One region of the Fictibacillus sp. 7GRE50 genome, then DNA from elsewhere that is predicted to be linked to it. Evidence: riboswitches for the same ligand, from Rfam matches in the RefSeq annotation. Region 1 holds a riboswitch; the other holds the start of a gene.
What was found. A riboswitch is a leader RNA that binds a small molecule or an ion and turns the genes downstream of it on or off. The one in region 1 is predicted to bind S-adenosylmethionine.
Positions count from the first base shown of each region.

Region 2: another riboswitch for S-adenosylmethionine. It lies ahead of metK (methionine adenosyltransferase); the one in region 1 lies ahead of IHV12_RS11260 (MetQ/NlpA family ABC transporter substrate-binding protein).

Region 1 covers NZ_JACZDW010000003.1:5,165-13,569, forward strand. The annotation lists gene IHV12_RS11240 (Ger(x)C family spore germination protein) at 1-462, opposite strand, end outside; gene IHV12_RS11245 (GerAB/ArcD/ProY family transporter) at 455-1,549, opposite strand; gene IHV12_RS11250 (spore germination protein) at 1,566-3,077, opposite strand; SAM riboswitch class I at 3,236-3,353, shown strand; gene IHV12_RS11255 (alpha/beta hydrolase) at 3,468-4,268, shown strand; SAM riboswitch class I at 4,316-4,435, shown strand; gene IHV12_RS11260 (MetQ/NlpA family ABC transporter substrate-binding protein) at 4,565-5,386, shown strand; gene modB (molybdate ABC transporter permease subunit) at 5,701-6,357, shown strand; gene IHV12_RS11270 (hypothetical protein) at 6,511-7,074, opposite strand; gene IHV12_RS11275 (DUF3626 domain-containing protein) at 7,194-8,291, shown strand; gene IHV12_RS11280 (MarR family transcriptional regulator) at 8,379-8,405, shown strand, end outside.
Region 2 covers NZ_JACZDW010000001.1:269,745-278,149, reverse strand. The annotation lists gene IHV12_RS01320 (ABC transporter ATP-binding protein) at 1-424, opposite strand, end outside; gene IHV12_RS01315 (ABC transporter substrate-binding protein) at 546-1,493, opposite strand; gene IHV12_RS01310 (alpha/beta hydrolase family protein) at 1,654-2,451, shown strand; gene pckA (phosphoenolpyruvate carboxykinase (ATP)) at 2,520-4,103, opposite strand; SAM riboswitch class I at 4,365-4,495, shown strand; gene metK (methionine adenosyltransferase) at 4,660-5,865, shown strand; gene IHV12_RS01295 (glycosyltransferase family 4 protein) at 6,140-7,297, opposite strand; gene IHV12_RS01290 (phosphatase PAP2 family protein) at 7,313-7,864, opposite strand; gene cotJC (spore coat protein CotJC) at 7,985-8,405, opposite strand, start outside.

The sequences.
Region 1 (8,405 bases):
AAGCTGGAGCAAATACTTTGATGGCGTTTCACTAAGCGGATACTGCTCTTTTAACAATGTTTTCGTACTTCCTTTAACGACTGCCAAATATAGGTCTCGACCTAAGGAAGGATCACGCTGAAGTGTGTCAACTAGATCATATATGCCTTTTTCAGCTAATCGGTCATTATAAAGAGCAATTTCTAAGCGACCGATCTCAAATGGTTTTGGAGATTCAGCTTGTTCTAGAGCTCTTGCCATCTTGCTCGTATTCGTGGTTGCTGTAAACACTTGAGAAATTGGAGGAACATCTTCTCCTCGCTGTGGAATGGCTACCATCCCGTTCAACTCTACTTGGTTATTCGATTTATAATCATATCCAACTGCTGATACGAGTTGAACATCTTCTAGGATTTTTTTGCTTGGAAAGCAGCCAGTTAATAGCATTAATGTGAAGATAATGAGAAGCTTCTTTTTAGTCATTTTTTGTTTTCCTCACTTTTCCTGAAATCAGCTGGATCACAAATAAAAACGGTATATAAGCATAGAGAATATAAAAACCTACTTGAGAAACTTTCGTATTTAGTATGTCTACTTGTTGGCGATCAACGACTAAGATGCAACATATGAAAATAACGAAAAGCATTGTGCGCAGCGCACTTTTTTGTTTGATCTTATATAAACGGTGAATTCCGCGGCTCACAGACCACAAACCTATACAGATGTTAGGAAGAACGACGAAAAGCCAAAGAGCGATACCGGCATATTCGAATCGCTGTGCGAATGGGAGGTCTACAATTTTCCATAGTGTTAGTGTCGCCCAAATCGTATGTTGAAGTTGTTCTTGATTAAAATAGACAAAAGATACGAATACAGTAATGAGGTAAGTGAACATGGTAAATAGATTTCCTAAGTGAGCCCACTTTTGTGATTTTTCAGGTTGTTTTAAAAAAGGTAAATACAACAGTATGAGCTCGAATCCTAAATAATCAAGAGTAACTCCTTTAGTAGCAGCCATGAGGTCGCTAAATGAATGATCTAAAATAGGAAAAAGATTTGTATAGTGTGCATTTTTAAGTGCGTAATATTTTAATAAAAATAGAGGGAGGGTGATAAAAAAGCCTAGTACGGATAATCCTGCGACAACGCGGATTCCTCCAATAACATACGAATAAGCTAATCCTAAGAGGATGATGGCTATAACAGCCGTATTCAGCTCGGGAAACACCCAGATTTGGATTACTTCAATATAAGTCCTAAGTACGGTTAGAATCGTAGAACTAAAATAAATCAAGAGAAGAAAACTTAATGAGCCGCCAATCCATCTGCCGAACAAGTTTTTATGTACGCCAATGATATCACCGTTCTCTTTTGAAAGAACACGATAGATCATCCAGATCAGTACATTAAATGAAAGACCTCCGATGATTACAGAAATCCATGCATCATGTCCTGCTGATTTAGCGATATAACGCTCAAATCCTAGAATTCCCACTCCAATCTGCATGGTTGTAACCATATAAAAAGCCATATAAGGTGATATCTGCTTGTTTTCACTGATCTGAGACATAAATACCCCTCATTTTTTAGTCCTCAATGTCATGCTTTGCTGTTGCCCGCTTTTTATTCATCCTTGCCTTATCCTGTGGTCTTAATAAAGATGGTCGGCTATTTTGCATACTGAACGGCAGTCGTACAAGAGCATCTTTTAGATCATTTGCACGAAGCGGATATAATGGTGCGATATAAGGTCTTCCTAGAGATGTTAGTTTCAGCAGATGAGAAACGATAAAAGCGAAACAGATACCAACACCTAGAACCCCTAAAAACTGGGCAAACAATAAAAAGGGAAAACGCAATAAACGAATCGTGTTACTCATCTGATAGACAGGTGTTGTAAAAGAAGCAAGAGCGGCTAAAGCAACAATTATTAACAAAACGTTACTTGTTAATCCTGCTTGTACCGCTGCCGTTCCGATAACGATACCTCCTACAATACCGATTGTTTGACCGACCTTAGAAGGCAGCCTGGCACCAGCTTCTCGAAGCAACTCGATGGAAAGTTCTAGTACGATAGCTTCCAGTATAGGTGGGAAAGGAATATCATTACGTGAAGCAACGAGTGTAGCTAATAGATTTTCCGGAATCATTTCATAATGAAACGTTAATACTGCTACATACAGAGGCGTTGATAACACGGAAAACATGACAGCCATGAGTCGAATCAATCGAAAGGCAGAAGCGAGCGTCCAATTTAGAAAATAGTCTTCGAAAGCGGAGAAAAATTCCACGATGGTTGTTGGACCCGTTAACGCATGGGGAGATCCGTCAGCCATAATCGCCACTTTTCCTTCAGATAAAACACTCGCTACCCGGTCTGGCCGTTCTGTATCAATGAGCTGTGGAAAAGGAGAGTTCTCATTGTCGGAGATCATTTGATTGATATAAGAACTATCTACAATATGATCGTACTCGATATCATTGACTCGCTGAATCGCCGTGTTCACATTTTCTTCATCCGCGATTCCGTCGATATAAATGATGGCTACTCTCGTTTTTGAGAGTTTCCCAACCCGTACTTCCTTAACTGTGAATTCAGGAATAGGAAGTCTTTTACGAATAAGGTTTAAATTTGTGTCTAGTGATTCAACAAAAGCTTCCTTTGGACCTACAACACTAAACTCAGTTTCAGGGATAGAAATCTGCCTGTTTTCGGTCGATAGACTTGGAACAAGCAATCCTTCTGGGTCCTCTTTATTCATTTGAATAAGAATAAACCCTTCTGTTACTTTGTTAGCGATGTCATGCACATCATTCGTTTTGACCATCCCATCTAACGGCAAATGCTTTTGTATGTCATCTAAGTTCTTTAATTGAATGTCTGTTATATAGGGTAATAAATCCCGATGAACAAATTCGGGATTTACAAGTGTTTTATAATAAGAGATATAAAATGTGCTGAGTGATGATTGCTTAACGGTAGAAAAGTCTGCTGAAGCTCTTAGCTTTTTCATGAGCTCTGGGAATGTCAATGTACCTTTTGTAGGATCTGTATTTGATTCTTGTTGTTTTTTCTTTTTCTTCTTAAAAAATATCATTGAAATCACCCGTTCGTTGTTACGTCATGAACTACTACATTTCTTTATCATCTCCTCGTCATTTAATAATATTCTGTTGGCAAACTTGATCATGGTTTGTTTTTTTATTGACAACAATTAGCAAGTAGCCTATGATTATCCTTAAATTAATAATGAAACTCTTATTAAGAGCAGGCGGAGGGAATTAGCCCAATGAAGCCCGGCAACCATCGGATGAACTATGTTTTGACCGAAACGGTGCTAAATCTAACAGCAGTTATTGCTGAGAGATGAGAGAACGAACGGATTGTATGTATGGAACCGTGTTCTCTAAGGGAACACGGTTTTTTTGCGTTTATCATACTGGTTAAGTGAATTTCAATAGAGAGAAAAGGAGTGGGTGATATGGTTATGTCGGATTGTATATGGTGGAAAGACAGAAAATTGGCTCACACCATTCATTTTCCTAATTGGAGTGATGCAGGTGAAAAGAAGTTTCCGCTGATCATTATTTGTCACGGTTTTACGAGTACACGAATTGGAGTAGATCGTCTGTTTGTTAAAACGGCTCAAGAACTCGTTAAACTTGGGTTTGCTGTATTGAGATTTGATTATGCTGGCTGTGGTGAAAGTGAAGGGGAATATGGAGATAATGAGTTTGCTTGTTTTATCGATCAGACGAAGGAAGTTATTTCTTTTGGTAGCAAACTACCTAACATTGATCAAAATGCAATAACGTTAATCGGACATAGTTTAGGCGGTGCGGTAGCGATTTGCACTGTAGCTGATGATGATAGGATTGGGAATGTGATCACTTGGTCTGCAGTAGGGAATCCATTTGAAGATATTAAAGAAATAGTTGGTTATAACGGAGAGCACCCCGTGATTGATCATCTAGGGTATGCGATAACCGAAGAATTTTTACTTTCGCTTCAAGCTTATTCACCGTTAGAAGACATCAAACAGTTTCGTGGTAACGCACTGTTCATCCATGGCTCGGACGATCCAGTAATATCTTCAAGATATTGCTCTCACTATTTTGAAGAATCAAGAAAGAGGAAAAATGGTAGAAGCTCAATAGTACTAATAGAAGGTGCCAATCATACGTATTCTTCAATTGTCCATTTCGATAAATTAATTTCTTCCACTTCTGAATGGTTAGTAAAGAATGTTAAAGTTTCTGTTCAGAATAATTTGAAAAAAAGTGTTTGACATTTTACAAAATTCCTGTGATAATACAAAGTAATTTGATAGGAATACTCTTATTAAGAGCAGGTGGAGGGAATTAGCCCTATGAAACCCGGCAACCATTCATGTTGAATAATAATCAATATGAAAACGGTGCTAAATCTAACAGTGGTCACACTGAGAGATGAGAGGATTATCGGAATCGTTTTTCGAGAAGCCTTCTGTCTCTGTTATGAGAACAGGAGGTTTTTTTGTACCACCTCTTAAAGAGCATCTATTATCAAAGAACTTATAGAAACTAAAGGATAGGGGATCAGATCATGAAAAGAATCATCGAAGTATTACTCGCAAGTTTCGCAGTATTTTTATTAGCGGCTTGTGGCTCATCAACAAGTGATGGAGAGAAAACAGAAAAGCTAGTAGTTGGAGCATCAAATGTACCACACGCAGAAATTTTAGAGGAAGCGAAGCCGCTTTTAGAGGATAAAGGCATTGAATTAGAAATCGTTAAGTTCCAAGACTATATCTTACCGAATAAGTCTTTATATGAAAAAGAAATTGATGCGAACTATTTTCAGCACATTCCATATCTAACACAGCAAGTGAAAGATAACCCGAAGTATAAGTTTGAAAATGCAGGAGCTGTTCACTTAGAGCCGATGGGCGTTTATTCGAAGAGACATAAGTCATTAAAGGACCTACCAGAAGGCGGGAAGGTTATCTTAAGTAATTCAATTGCTGAGCACGGGCGTATCTTGTCAATCTTTGAAGCAGAGGGACTGATCAAACTAAAAGAAGGAAAGGGCTACGAAGCTCAAATAAGCGATATTGTAGAAAATCCGAAAAACTTAGAGTTTGTGGCAGACATTGATCCAGGGCTGTTGACTAAAGCATACGAGAATGATGAAGGCGATGCGATTGTGATCAACACAAATTATGCAATCGATGCGGATTTGAACCCGAAGAAAGATTCCATCGCACTTGAAGGTTCAGATTCACCATTTGCGAATATTATCACAGTTCGTGAAGGCGACAAAGAGAAGAAATCTATCAAAACCTTGTTAGAAGTGCTTCATTCGAAAGAAATTACCGATTTTATTGATAAAGAGTATAAAGGTTCAGTGCTAGCTGTTAAAGAATAAGGATGAATGAGCTGACTAGATGGTGATATCCACTCATCTAAGCAGCTTTTTTCATTTACAGATGTTTTTAAGGCATCCGATTAACACCTTTTTTGAAAATTAAGTCTAAATAAGAAAAATTAAGTCTTACTCAGAAAAATTAGGTCGTTCTGATCATCAATTAAGTCAAACTAGACATGAATTAAGTCTAAACTCAAAAATAAAGGCCCTTCGACAATATCCGCATCTTTCATCACCAACAATTGGCGATATGATATGATGAAGACAGATGAATACAGCATATAAATCAATGGAATAAGCGGGTGGAAAAGGAAATGGCAATAGATTTTTGGTCACCTGTCAAATTATCACTTGGCATAGCGGTGACAGCTTCACTGATTGTAATCCTAGCCGGCTTGTTTTTCGGAAGGATCATGGCTCACCAGAAGTTTAAAGGGAAAACGTTAATCGAAACAATATTCCTACTTCCACTCGTACTACCCCCAACTGTGGTAGGTTTCTTGTTAATCGTTTTGTTCGGTCGAAATGGTCCCGGGGGACAGCTCGTAGAGTGGCTCTTTAATCAGCCGATCATGTTTACATGGTGGGCAGCCGTTATTGCGTCTGCAGTTGTGGCATTTCCACTCATGTATCAATCCGCAAAAGCGGGGTTTGAATCTATTGACGCAGACATCGAAAATGCAGCGCGAGTAGATGGAGCCAACGAGTGGGATGTATTGCGAAAAATCTCTGTTCCATTATCTGTTAGAGCTATCACATCAGGTGCTATTTTAAGTTTTGCTCGCGCATTAGGTGAGTTTGGTGCAACATTAATGTTTGCCGGAAACATACCTGGAAAAACACAGACGATATCCACCGCAATCTATATCGCGATCGAATCAGGAAATATGGATCTTGCATGGATGTGGGTAGGAAGTGTTATTGGTATATCATTCTTAATGCTTGTTGCTGTAAATCGCATAAGAGCTTAGTAGAAAAAAGAATCTGTAATGATTGTATTTTGAAACTACAAACATGGGTATGGTAGGCGGTTCTGCATTAGTATTAAAACCAGTGAATAAAGAAAACACAGCTTCTCTAAAGAGGGCTGTGTTTTTTTTAGTTCAAAATCCCATGTGAAATACTTATTCGTTTTTTTCTATACTTACCGCAAACTTACTATGAGAAAGGTATTTTAATCGAATGGATTTGCCTTTGAAATGATCTTTGTAAGACTTAGCCGTTATATTCAAATGTGCAACATTAACTTTTTTACTATCAATCATTATGGAAGAGACATAGTCAGGACCATTTTTCGAGCCATACGTTAAGGTTGAAGGAATTCCTTCTATCACGTTGAATTTTCTAGCTTCATAGTCACCAATATCTTCGTAGAGTTGAAATACGGTGTGTGAAAAAGTAATCGCAGCTGCAATGGATCCAATGACTACAACCGGAATAAGTAGGCGTTCTACCCAGTTGTGTATTCTTGAATAACTGGCAACAAAGCCAATAAATAATGATAGTAGAGACATGGCTAAAAAAAGGAAAAGCTCCGTCAAAACAAGGTGATCTTGAAATACTGTCGAAGATAAAAATAAACTTATAGCAGAGAATAGCAGAATCACCAAAAGTAAGATGAGAGGAAATGTACTCGGAGTCCTAAAGCTTCGAGATCCTGTAATTCTTTTCTTTTTTCGATAACCCATAATGATCCTCTCCTTTATAAAATATATTCCTTAAAGCTAAACCACTATTCATGAGCGTGAAGAGTCACTTCATTGGTTCTTGAATAACATCATTTACCGACGGAAACGGAGATTATTATATGAAATTAACTGGAGCCCAACAATCTGCAATAGATTATGTTGAGCGTTATGCTGCAAGACATAAGGACGATGCTCAAACGACGATTCAACATTTATTAAGAATGTCTAATATAACCACTGAAGTATTTCATAAGGCAGTCCATAATGTTAAAGAGCATGCCCGAATTGCTCTTCACTTTCATCCGGATCGGCCAAACTCTTCAATGAATTGTATTGCCGAAGCGTTACATCAAGAAGGAATATACAAGAGTCAGTTTGAAACGTTGCTTTCAAACGGAAGTGTATCTGCCTATCCCGGAGGTTTACGTGATCGGTGGGAAGAACAATTATTTGGAGGAGCTTACCAGATAAAAGGAACGACCCTTAATGAGCGAGCAAAATATGGTGCGTTAAACATTATGATGCATGCCGATGGGCCAGCGCCACGGTTTGGTTCGTGCTACTTCTTACTCAAGCCTGAAGTTTCAAAGCGAGCTACATTTACATACCTTGATTCTCATCAAAATCCAAAAGAAAAAGGAACTTTTAGAGAGTTCGATATGATACTTGCAGCATTATTTGAGGAAATCTTCACGAGAGATTATGCGCTCGGAGAATCAAATCTTATGATAGGTTCATTGGTCCAGCATCTTGTTCAAAAAATAAAATTACCGTTTGAAGACCCAGCTAAAAAACAAGTGTATCGAAATCTAAATCATTATATCGAAGCACAAGTTCACGGTGATCTTGTATTAAAAGAAGATGTGGAAATTCTTGTTGCAGACCCTTCATTTATTGGAACGAAGGTCGGAGTTACGCTTACAAGTCTTTGTGCAAAATATGATATTAAGCTTTATTTTCATTCTGGATTTCAATTGTCTGTAGATCATGTTCCTTCAGATTTTAGAGGTTCTGAAATGCCGTCCTTAGCAAAAAGAATCGCTAAAAATCAGGTGATTGATGCATATCTTATAGGTGAAGCTGTAATGGATTTAACGAGAAATCCAGTGACATGGAGCGACAGAGGAACGCAGAAAGAAATAGTACAAGAGCTTAAACTTCTATGGCATGTGTTGGTGAAGTATGGAAAACCTTATAGGAAAAGAAGATCAGTTTGAATTGAATAACATCTTGCATTTACTATTTTTATCTGTTACTATCGTTTCAATGCTAACGATTATGAAAATTGATAAGGAGTGGATCATATCTATTCTTTTGATGAGTACGGTGAA
Region 2 (8,405 bases), on a different contig from region 1:
TCTGTCTCATACCTCCAGAAAGCTCTGAAGGAAATTTTGTTAATGTATGATCAAGCCCGATCTCTTTAAGAAGTCGTATAGCGGATTGAACGTTTTCTAAGGAATGCTGATTCCTCAGTTTTAAACCAAGCGTTATGTTATCCTGGATCGTTTTCCATGGAAATAGATAGTCTTGCTGTAGCATGTAACCGATTTTTGGGTGCGGAGAAGTAATTTGTTGATTATTCACCATTACCGATCCAACCGTTGGTGTTAATAGACCAGCGATCATAGATAGAAGTGTAGATTTACCGCACCCGCTTGGTCCCAGTAAGGATATAAACTCGCCTTCTTGTACAGAAAGCGAAATATCTTCTAAGGCCGTTGTGGCAGACGTTTTTGAAAAGTAAGTTTGCCCGACAGATTTTAGTTGTAATAAAGCCACGACGATCCCTCCTGAATTTTTATTTGTAATCTCAGCAAATCATCAGTAAAGCTTCTCGTGTAAAAATGCAACAAGAAGCTCATTTTTGTAGCCGTCTCATTATGCAGAGACGTAAGTTCTCTTATTTAATGGCTTTCTTAGCTATTTGAGTATCAACAAGAATGTTATAATCCACTTTCTTCGGAAGTTCTCCCGCTTCTTCCATAATGGTCTGTAAGTTGTTCCACTCTTCTTCATCTAATATCGGGTTAAGAGCGAAACTGTGTTGATTCTTGTATCGGTCCACAACGGTTTCAATAAGTTCCACAGGGGTATCTTCAAAATATGGTGCGATTACTTTTGCGATCTCTTTTGCCGAATGGTTCTCGACCCATAACTGTGCTTTATATAAGCCTTTTGTAAATTTTTCCAATGTTTCTTTGTTTTCTTTTATATAACTTTGTTTTGACATGAATGTTGTATAAGGAATCTTCCCGGACTCGGCACCGAACGAAGCGACAATGTGCCCAATTCCTTCTTGCTCAAAAAGACTTGCTTGCGGCTCGAATAATTGAACGTAATCTCCAGTTCCAGATGCAAAGGCGTTTGCAATATTGGCAAAATCAATATTTTGAATCATTGTTAGATCATTCTTAGGATCGATCCCGTGTTTCTTTATACCAAACTCACCTGCCATCTGTGGCATTCCACCTTTACGCTGACCTAAGAAAGTACTGCCTTTTAATTGATCCCACGAAAAGAATTCCGGCTTTTTCCTTGCAACCAAGAAAGTACCGTCTGTCTGAGTGAGTTGTGCAAAGTTAATAACAGGGTCAGTCGATTCTTGTGCATGTACATAGATTGTTGTTTCAGAACCAACGAGTGCTACGTCTGCTCCATCAGATAGAAGAGCCGTCATCGTTTTGTCGCCGCCCCAGGTCGTAGTCAGCTCAACGTCCAAACCTTCTTCTTTAAAAAAGCCTTTTTCTATGGCAACATATTGTGGAGCGTAAAAAATGGATCGTGTTACTTCGGCGATTCTGATCTTATCTTTTTTAGGGCTTGAGGTATTGCACCCTGCCAGCAGCATGGAGAAAGCTAGTAAACAAGTAAAAAGTAGCATTAGTTTTCTTTTGAAATATTTCATATTGGATCCTCCTGCACATAGGAATGAAGTCATGACTTTTATGTAATAATGTATGTGATTGGTGCAAATGTGTGTTTGCCCACAAAAATAAAGGAGTGTAGGAATGAAAAAGGCAAAAATGATAGAGTGGCAGCGATTTCCTTCTCCGCATCCTACCATTCGTTTGTATGTAGTTACTTATTTAAATGATGGGTTAAAAATAAAAGGACTAGCAGCATTACCAGAAGGGAAAGGACCTTTTCCGGGTTTCCTTTATCTCAGGGGCGGAATCAAGTCCGTTGGCATGGTCAGAATTGCTAGGATCATTCAGTTTGCCTCACAAGGATTTGTTGTGATGGCTCCCTATTACCGTGGAAATCTAGGGGGGGAAGGCAACGAAGATTTTGCTGGGGAAGATCGAACAGATGCATTTGCAGCTTATGAAGTTTTGAAGCAGTTTCCAAAAGTAGATGAAGAGGACATTCATGTGTTCGGATTTTCTCGTGGCGGTCCTATGGCCTTGTTTACGGCAATGAAATATCCTGTGATACGTTCTGTCGTAACATGGGGCGGTGTGACTGATATGGCTATCACCTATGCAGAGAGAGAGGATCTGCGCAGGATGATGAAGAGAGTTATTGGAGGAACACCAGAGAAATATCCAGAAGAATTTGAATGGCGATCGCCGCTTAATTATTGTGAAGAATTAGATACACCCTTACTTTGCATTCACGGTATGAAGGATGAGAATGTAACGGTCGAACACACACTTAAGATAGAAAAAAGATTAAAAGAACTCAAAAAGCCATGTGAAACATGGATCTATCCGGAGTACACCCATTATTTTCCTCCAAAAGAGAACCGGAAGATTACATATGCTTTATGCGCATGGATGAAAGGACATGGAAAAGGAGCTGAATGAGATTTTAGCTCCTTTTCATAAATGAAAAAACCTTCCATCGCTAGAATGGAAGGTCATTATTCCGTGTATTAAACGAGTGGTCCAGCTTGAGAAATTTCAGCCGAAACAGACTTAAATTTTTCAAAGTTCGCATTAAATTGGCCCGCAAGCTCTTTTGCCTTAACGTCATAAGCGTCTTGATCACGCCACGTTTTTTTCGGTTGAAGAACTTGATCTGGTACACCAGGGCAGTGTGTTGGAATATGAAGCCCGAATATAGGATCAACGACTGTTTCAACAGAAGCAAGTTCGCCTTCTAAAGCAGCCTGCACCATTGCACGCGTGTGACCTAGATTCATACGGCTTCCGATGCCGTACTCTCCACCAGACCATCCTGTGTTAACAAGATAAACTTGAACATTGTGCTGATCGATTTTCTTACCGAGCATCTCAGCATAAACGGTAGCAGGGAGTGGCAGGAATGGTGCACCAAAACATGTTGAGAACGTAGCTTGTGGTGATGTTACGCCTCTTTCAGTTCCTGCAAGTTTGCTCGTATACCCTGATAAGAAATGATACATCGCTTGTTCTTTAGTCAGTTTGCTGATTGGAGGAAGCACGCCGAATGCATCAGCTGTTAAGAAGATGATCGTGTTCGGGTGTCCTGCAACACTTGGTTGAATTATATTTGGAATAGCATCAACAGGATAAGCAGCACGTGTGTTTTCTGTTAGTGAAGAATCTTTATAATCTGCTTCTCTTGTAACGGGATCGATCATAACATTCTCTAAAACGCTTCCAAAACGAATCGCATTCCAGATCTGTGGTTCTTTTTCTTTAGAAAGATCGATTGTTTTAGCATAACATCCACCTTCGATATTAAAGACACCGGTGTTAGCCCAACCATGCTCATCATCTCCGATTAAGCGACGGTTCGGATCTGCTGATAATGTAGTTTTACCAGTACCAGATAGTCCGAAGAATAAAGCTACATCTCCTTCATTCCCAACGTTGGCAGAGCAGTGCATAGACAGAATGCCTTTTTCAGGAAGAATGTAGTTCATGACAGAAAATACAGATTTTTTGATTTCACCTGCGTACTCAGTACCACCGATAAGGACAATTTTCTTTTCAAAAGAGACGATAATAAATGTTTCTGAGTTAGTTCCATCTTCAGCCGGATTAGCTTGAAATCCTGGTGCTGAAATCACTGTGAATTGAGATTCATGAGAACCTAGCTCATCGTGGTTCGGGCGCACAAACATTTGGTGAGCAAAAAGGTTATGCCATGCATACTCGTTAATTACTTGGATAGGAAGGCGATACTCGCGGTCCGCACCAGCAAACCCTTTAAATACGAATAGTTCTTCTTTATTGCTTAAGTATTGGAGTACTTTTTTGTATAATTTATCAAAGTTTTCTGGTGAAAATGGTTTATTTACCTTTCCCCAATCGATTGAATCTTTAATGGAAGCATCTTCAACGATAAATTTATCCTCAGGGGAACGGCCTGTGTATTTCCCCGTTGTAGCTTGAAGTGCTCCTGTGGATGTAAGGATGCCCTCGTTGCGCTGAAGAGATTTTTCTACTAAAACCGGAACAGGTAAGTTCTGGTGAGTTGTTTCACGGGTCACAAGATCGTTTAAGGTTGTCGTAAATTCCAATGTATTCATATGAGACAGTACCATCCTTTATCCTAGAGTGATATATTCGAAAATTAGTATAACACATTGATTTAAATAATGTATACTATTTTATGAAAGTGCATCAAAAAAGTTCTTACTTCTGAAAAAAAGAACAAAATGTTGTGAATTATCCATCTTATTTAAAACGCTTTCATTCTATAGAATATAATACTCCAAACTTATTGCTATTCATAGGGTTTTCTATTGACAGAGGTGAAGCATTACGCTATCATATTTCGAGAACGGCTACTCTTATTCTGAGTAGGTGGAGGGACAGGCCCTATGAAACCCAGCAACCGACATGAAAGTGGCAATAATAACGCTACTGGAAATGAAAAGGTGCTAACCTGCAAGGTGAAAATAACCTTGGACAATAAGAGGTTGAAGGCATTTTGGTTTTATAAACCTTTTCCCTCGTGAATGTATGTGAGACAGGGAAGGGCTTTTTTTATGCCTTTTTCAGGTTAAGAACATAAACTGTGTAAAATAGATAAGAATAAAGTACCGTATCATACTCAAAAGCAGTTAAAGGGAGGATATTAACTTGTCCAAAAAAGTTAGTCGTCGTTTATTTACATCAGAATCCGTTACAGAAGGCCATCCAGATAAAATCTGTGACCAAATCTCAGATGCGATTCTAGATGAAATTTTAGCTAATGATGCAAATGCTCGTGTAGCATGTGAAACATCTGTAACTACAGGTCTTGTACTTGTTGCAGGTGAGATCACAACTTCTACTTATGTAGATATCCCAAAAGTTGTACGTGAGACAATTAAAGAAATCGGTTATGACCGTGCCAAATATGGTTTCGATTCTGAAACATGTGCAGTACTAACTTCTATCGATGAGCAATCTGCTGATATCGCGATGGGTGTTGACCAAGCTCTTGAAGCAAGAGAAGGTTCTATGACAGATGCTGAGATCGAAGCGATCGGTGCAGGTGACCAAGGTCTAATGTTCGGATATGCTTGTAACGAGACAGAAGAGCTTATGCCTCTACCAATCTCACTAGCTCATAAATTATCTCGTCGTCTTACAGAGGTTCGTAAGTCTGAAGAGATTCCTTACTTGCGTCCAGATGGAAAAACTCAAGTAACTGTTGAATATGATGAGAACGACAAACCTGTTCGTATTGACACAATCGTAATTTCTACTCAGCACCACCCTGAGAACACACTTGAAGAAATTCAAAGAGACATCAAAGAAAAAGTAATCACGCCGGTTGTTCCTGCTGAACTAATCGACGAGAACACAAAATACTTCATCAACCCAACGGGCCGTTTCGTAATCGGCGGACCACAAGGTGATGCTGGACTTACTGGCCGTAAAATCATCGTAGATACATACGGTGGATATGCTCGTCACGGTGGTGGTGCATTCTCTGGTAAGGACGCAACTAAAGTTGACCGTTCTGCTGCTTATGCTGCTCGTTATGTTGCTAAAAACATCGTAGCATCAGGTCTTGCTGACAAAGTTGAAGTTCAGCTTGCTTATGCAATTGGTGTTGCTCAACCAGTATCAATCGCTGTAAACACGTTTGAAACAGGTAAAGTTTCTGAAGAAGTTCTTGTAGAACTAGTTCGCAACAACTTCGACCTTCGTCCGGCTGGAATCATTAAGATGCTTGATCTTCGCCGTCCGATCTACAAGCAAACTGCTGCATACGGCCACTTTGGACGTACTGACATCAACCTTCCTTGGGAGAACACAGATAAGGCTGCAGAGCTTAAGAAACAAGCAAATATTTAATATTTAATAACATGTTAAACCAGACTTCCTTTTGGGAGTCTGGTTTTTTTAGTGGTTAGTTTAGAAGGTTATGTCGAAAATCGGATAAAAAATTTTATGTACGGAATTATTCGCTAGTTTTACGGATATATGTATTTTATCTGCGGATATAATTGTAATTACCTCGTAAAAAAAATTGTGTATCTTCCAAACGAACATCTTAATCGCTAATGTTCATTTGGAAGATACGTTTATTTTATCCTCGTATTTTCATATCTTATTAACTATTCACCTGCTACGCAATGATCGTTTTATTTTTATTTTTCGTATAAATAACTTCTTCATACTGCATTAAAAGGTTCCCGAAAATAGCTGACCAAGATTGAGTCATCGCATAATTTCTTGCTTTTCGTTTCATAGAGCCTAAGAGCATAGGATCTTCCATAATAGAAACGATATTTTGTATGAATGAGTCAGCTTCTCTAGCTTTGCAGATTCTACCCGTTACACCGTCTTGAACAATTTCAGCTACTCCGCCAGAATCAGACACGATAGCAGGTAACCCAGAGGCAGCTGCTTCTAAAACAACATTGCCGAACGTCTCTGTAGAAGAAGGGAAGACGAAAAGGTCGGCTGAAGCATAAACCCGCGCAAGATCTTCTCCAGATAGATAGCCTGCACATGTTACATTGCTATATTCAGTTTCCCACTGTTCGACATCACGTCGACTTGGTCCGTCACCCACAATCAGCCAATGAACATTCTCGCTCAAAGGGGATGGCAGCTTATCTATCATTTCTTTGAGGATGTTTAGATTCTTTTCAGGTGCTAGTCTTCCCACGAACAAGAAGATATACTTCTGTGTGATCTTATATTCTTCACGAACATGGAAATCTCGATTTTGAGGTGTGAACATCATACAGTCAACTCCTCTGGACCATATTTCAATAGAAGTAAAGCTTTTTGTGTATAAAATCTTCCGTGTTTCTTCACTTGGAACAAAGATCTTTTCAAAAGGTTTATGAAACCATTGCAGATAACGCCAGAGCAAGGGGGATAAGAAATCTAGATGGTAGTAAGCAAGGTAGCGGTCAAAATGAGTATGATAGGAGGCAACCATTGGAATGCTTTCTTTTTTACCGTATCTCATTCCGAACAGACCAATATTAAAAGGAGTCGCTATATGGAGGAGATCAGGTTTAAATGTATTCAGTTCATCGTTCAAGGCTTTAAACTGAGGTATGGCAAGCCTGCACTCTGGATATAGAAAGAGTGGCAGGCTTTTCATGGCATAATACTGTTTGCCCTCTGTTTCTTGAACATCTTCAAATGAAGGCATGATAACTTTATAATCAACTCCATTGGTTTCTAGGTAACTCGTAAATCTTTTTAACGTACGAGCAACTCCGTTAATTTGTGGGTGGAACGTATCAGAAAAAAGAGCAAGCTTCATTTCTTCATCTCCTTTTTATAAGAAATAAGGCAAGACAAAGCTATTAACTAAGAACAAAGAAAAGAAGCTGGAGCTGATGCCTAGAATCATTCCTGCAAGTACATCAGATGGATAGTGAAGACCTAGATACATACGGGAGATGGCCACTAAAAGAGCGGCGACTAATAAAAATATACCGATAAACGGATTCAATAGTATTAAAGGCGTTACGATTGAAAATACAGCTGTTGTATGACCGGATGGAAAAGAATGATCTTTTAATGGGTTATCGCCGATGTTTGTATCTGGAAGGCTTAAATACGGTCTCTTTCTCGGGTACATTTTCTTAGAAATCGCAACAGGAATGTGGCTGATCAATAATGACAGCATACAAACAATTCCCCAAGACTTTAAATGCATAGGGAGAAATAACAGAAGCAGAATACTTGTTGAGATAGTAGCTGTTGCACCACCAAGATGTGTCCACAAGTGAAAAAAATGATCCATTGAATTTCTGTGTAATCTTCCATTAATCAGCCGGAAAAATGTACACTCTTTTTCATAAAGCCAGTCGATTACTTTTGTCATGAATATCCCCCTTACCATTCATATTTTGTTTGATACTATAATAATAAAATACAATTGTAAGGGGAACATGAAGACAGTATGAAATTATTATAAAAAAACCATCCTGCATGTGCAGAATGGTTAGAAATATATTTTCCTGTCACGTTCTTCTTTTAAGATTTCAACTGCCTCACGGAATCGTTGAGAGTGGATAATCTCTCTTTCTCTTAGGAACCGAAGAGAGTCATTAAGGTCAGGGTCATCTGACATATTAATGATCCATTGATAGGTAGCTCGTGCTTTTTCTTCCGCTGCAATATCTTCATATAAATCAGCTATCGGATCGCCTTTTGCAGCTATGTAGCTTGCAGTAAACGGTACACCCGCTGCATTATGGTAAAATAATGCGCTGTCGTGATTTACATAGTGGTCTGCGATGCCAGCGGCTTTTAGTTGCTCTGGTGTGGCGTCCTTTGTCAGCTTGTAGATCATGGTTGCGATCATCTCGAGATGCGCGAACTCCTCTGTACCTATATCTGTAAGAAGTCCTATCACTTTGTCT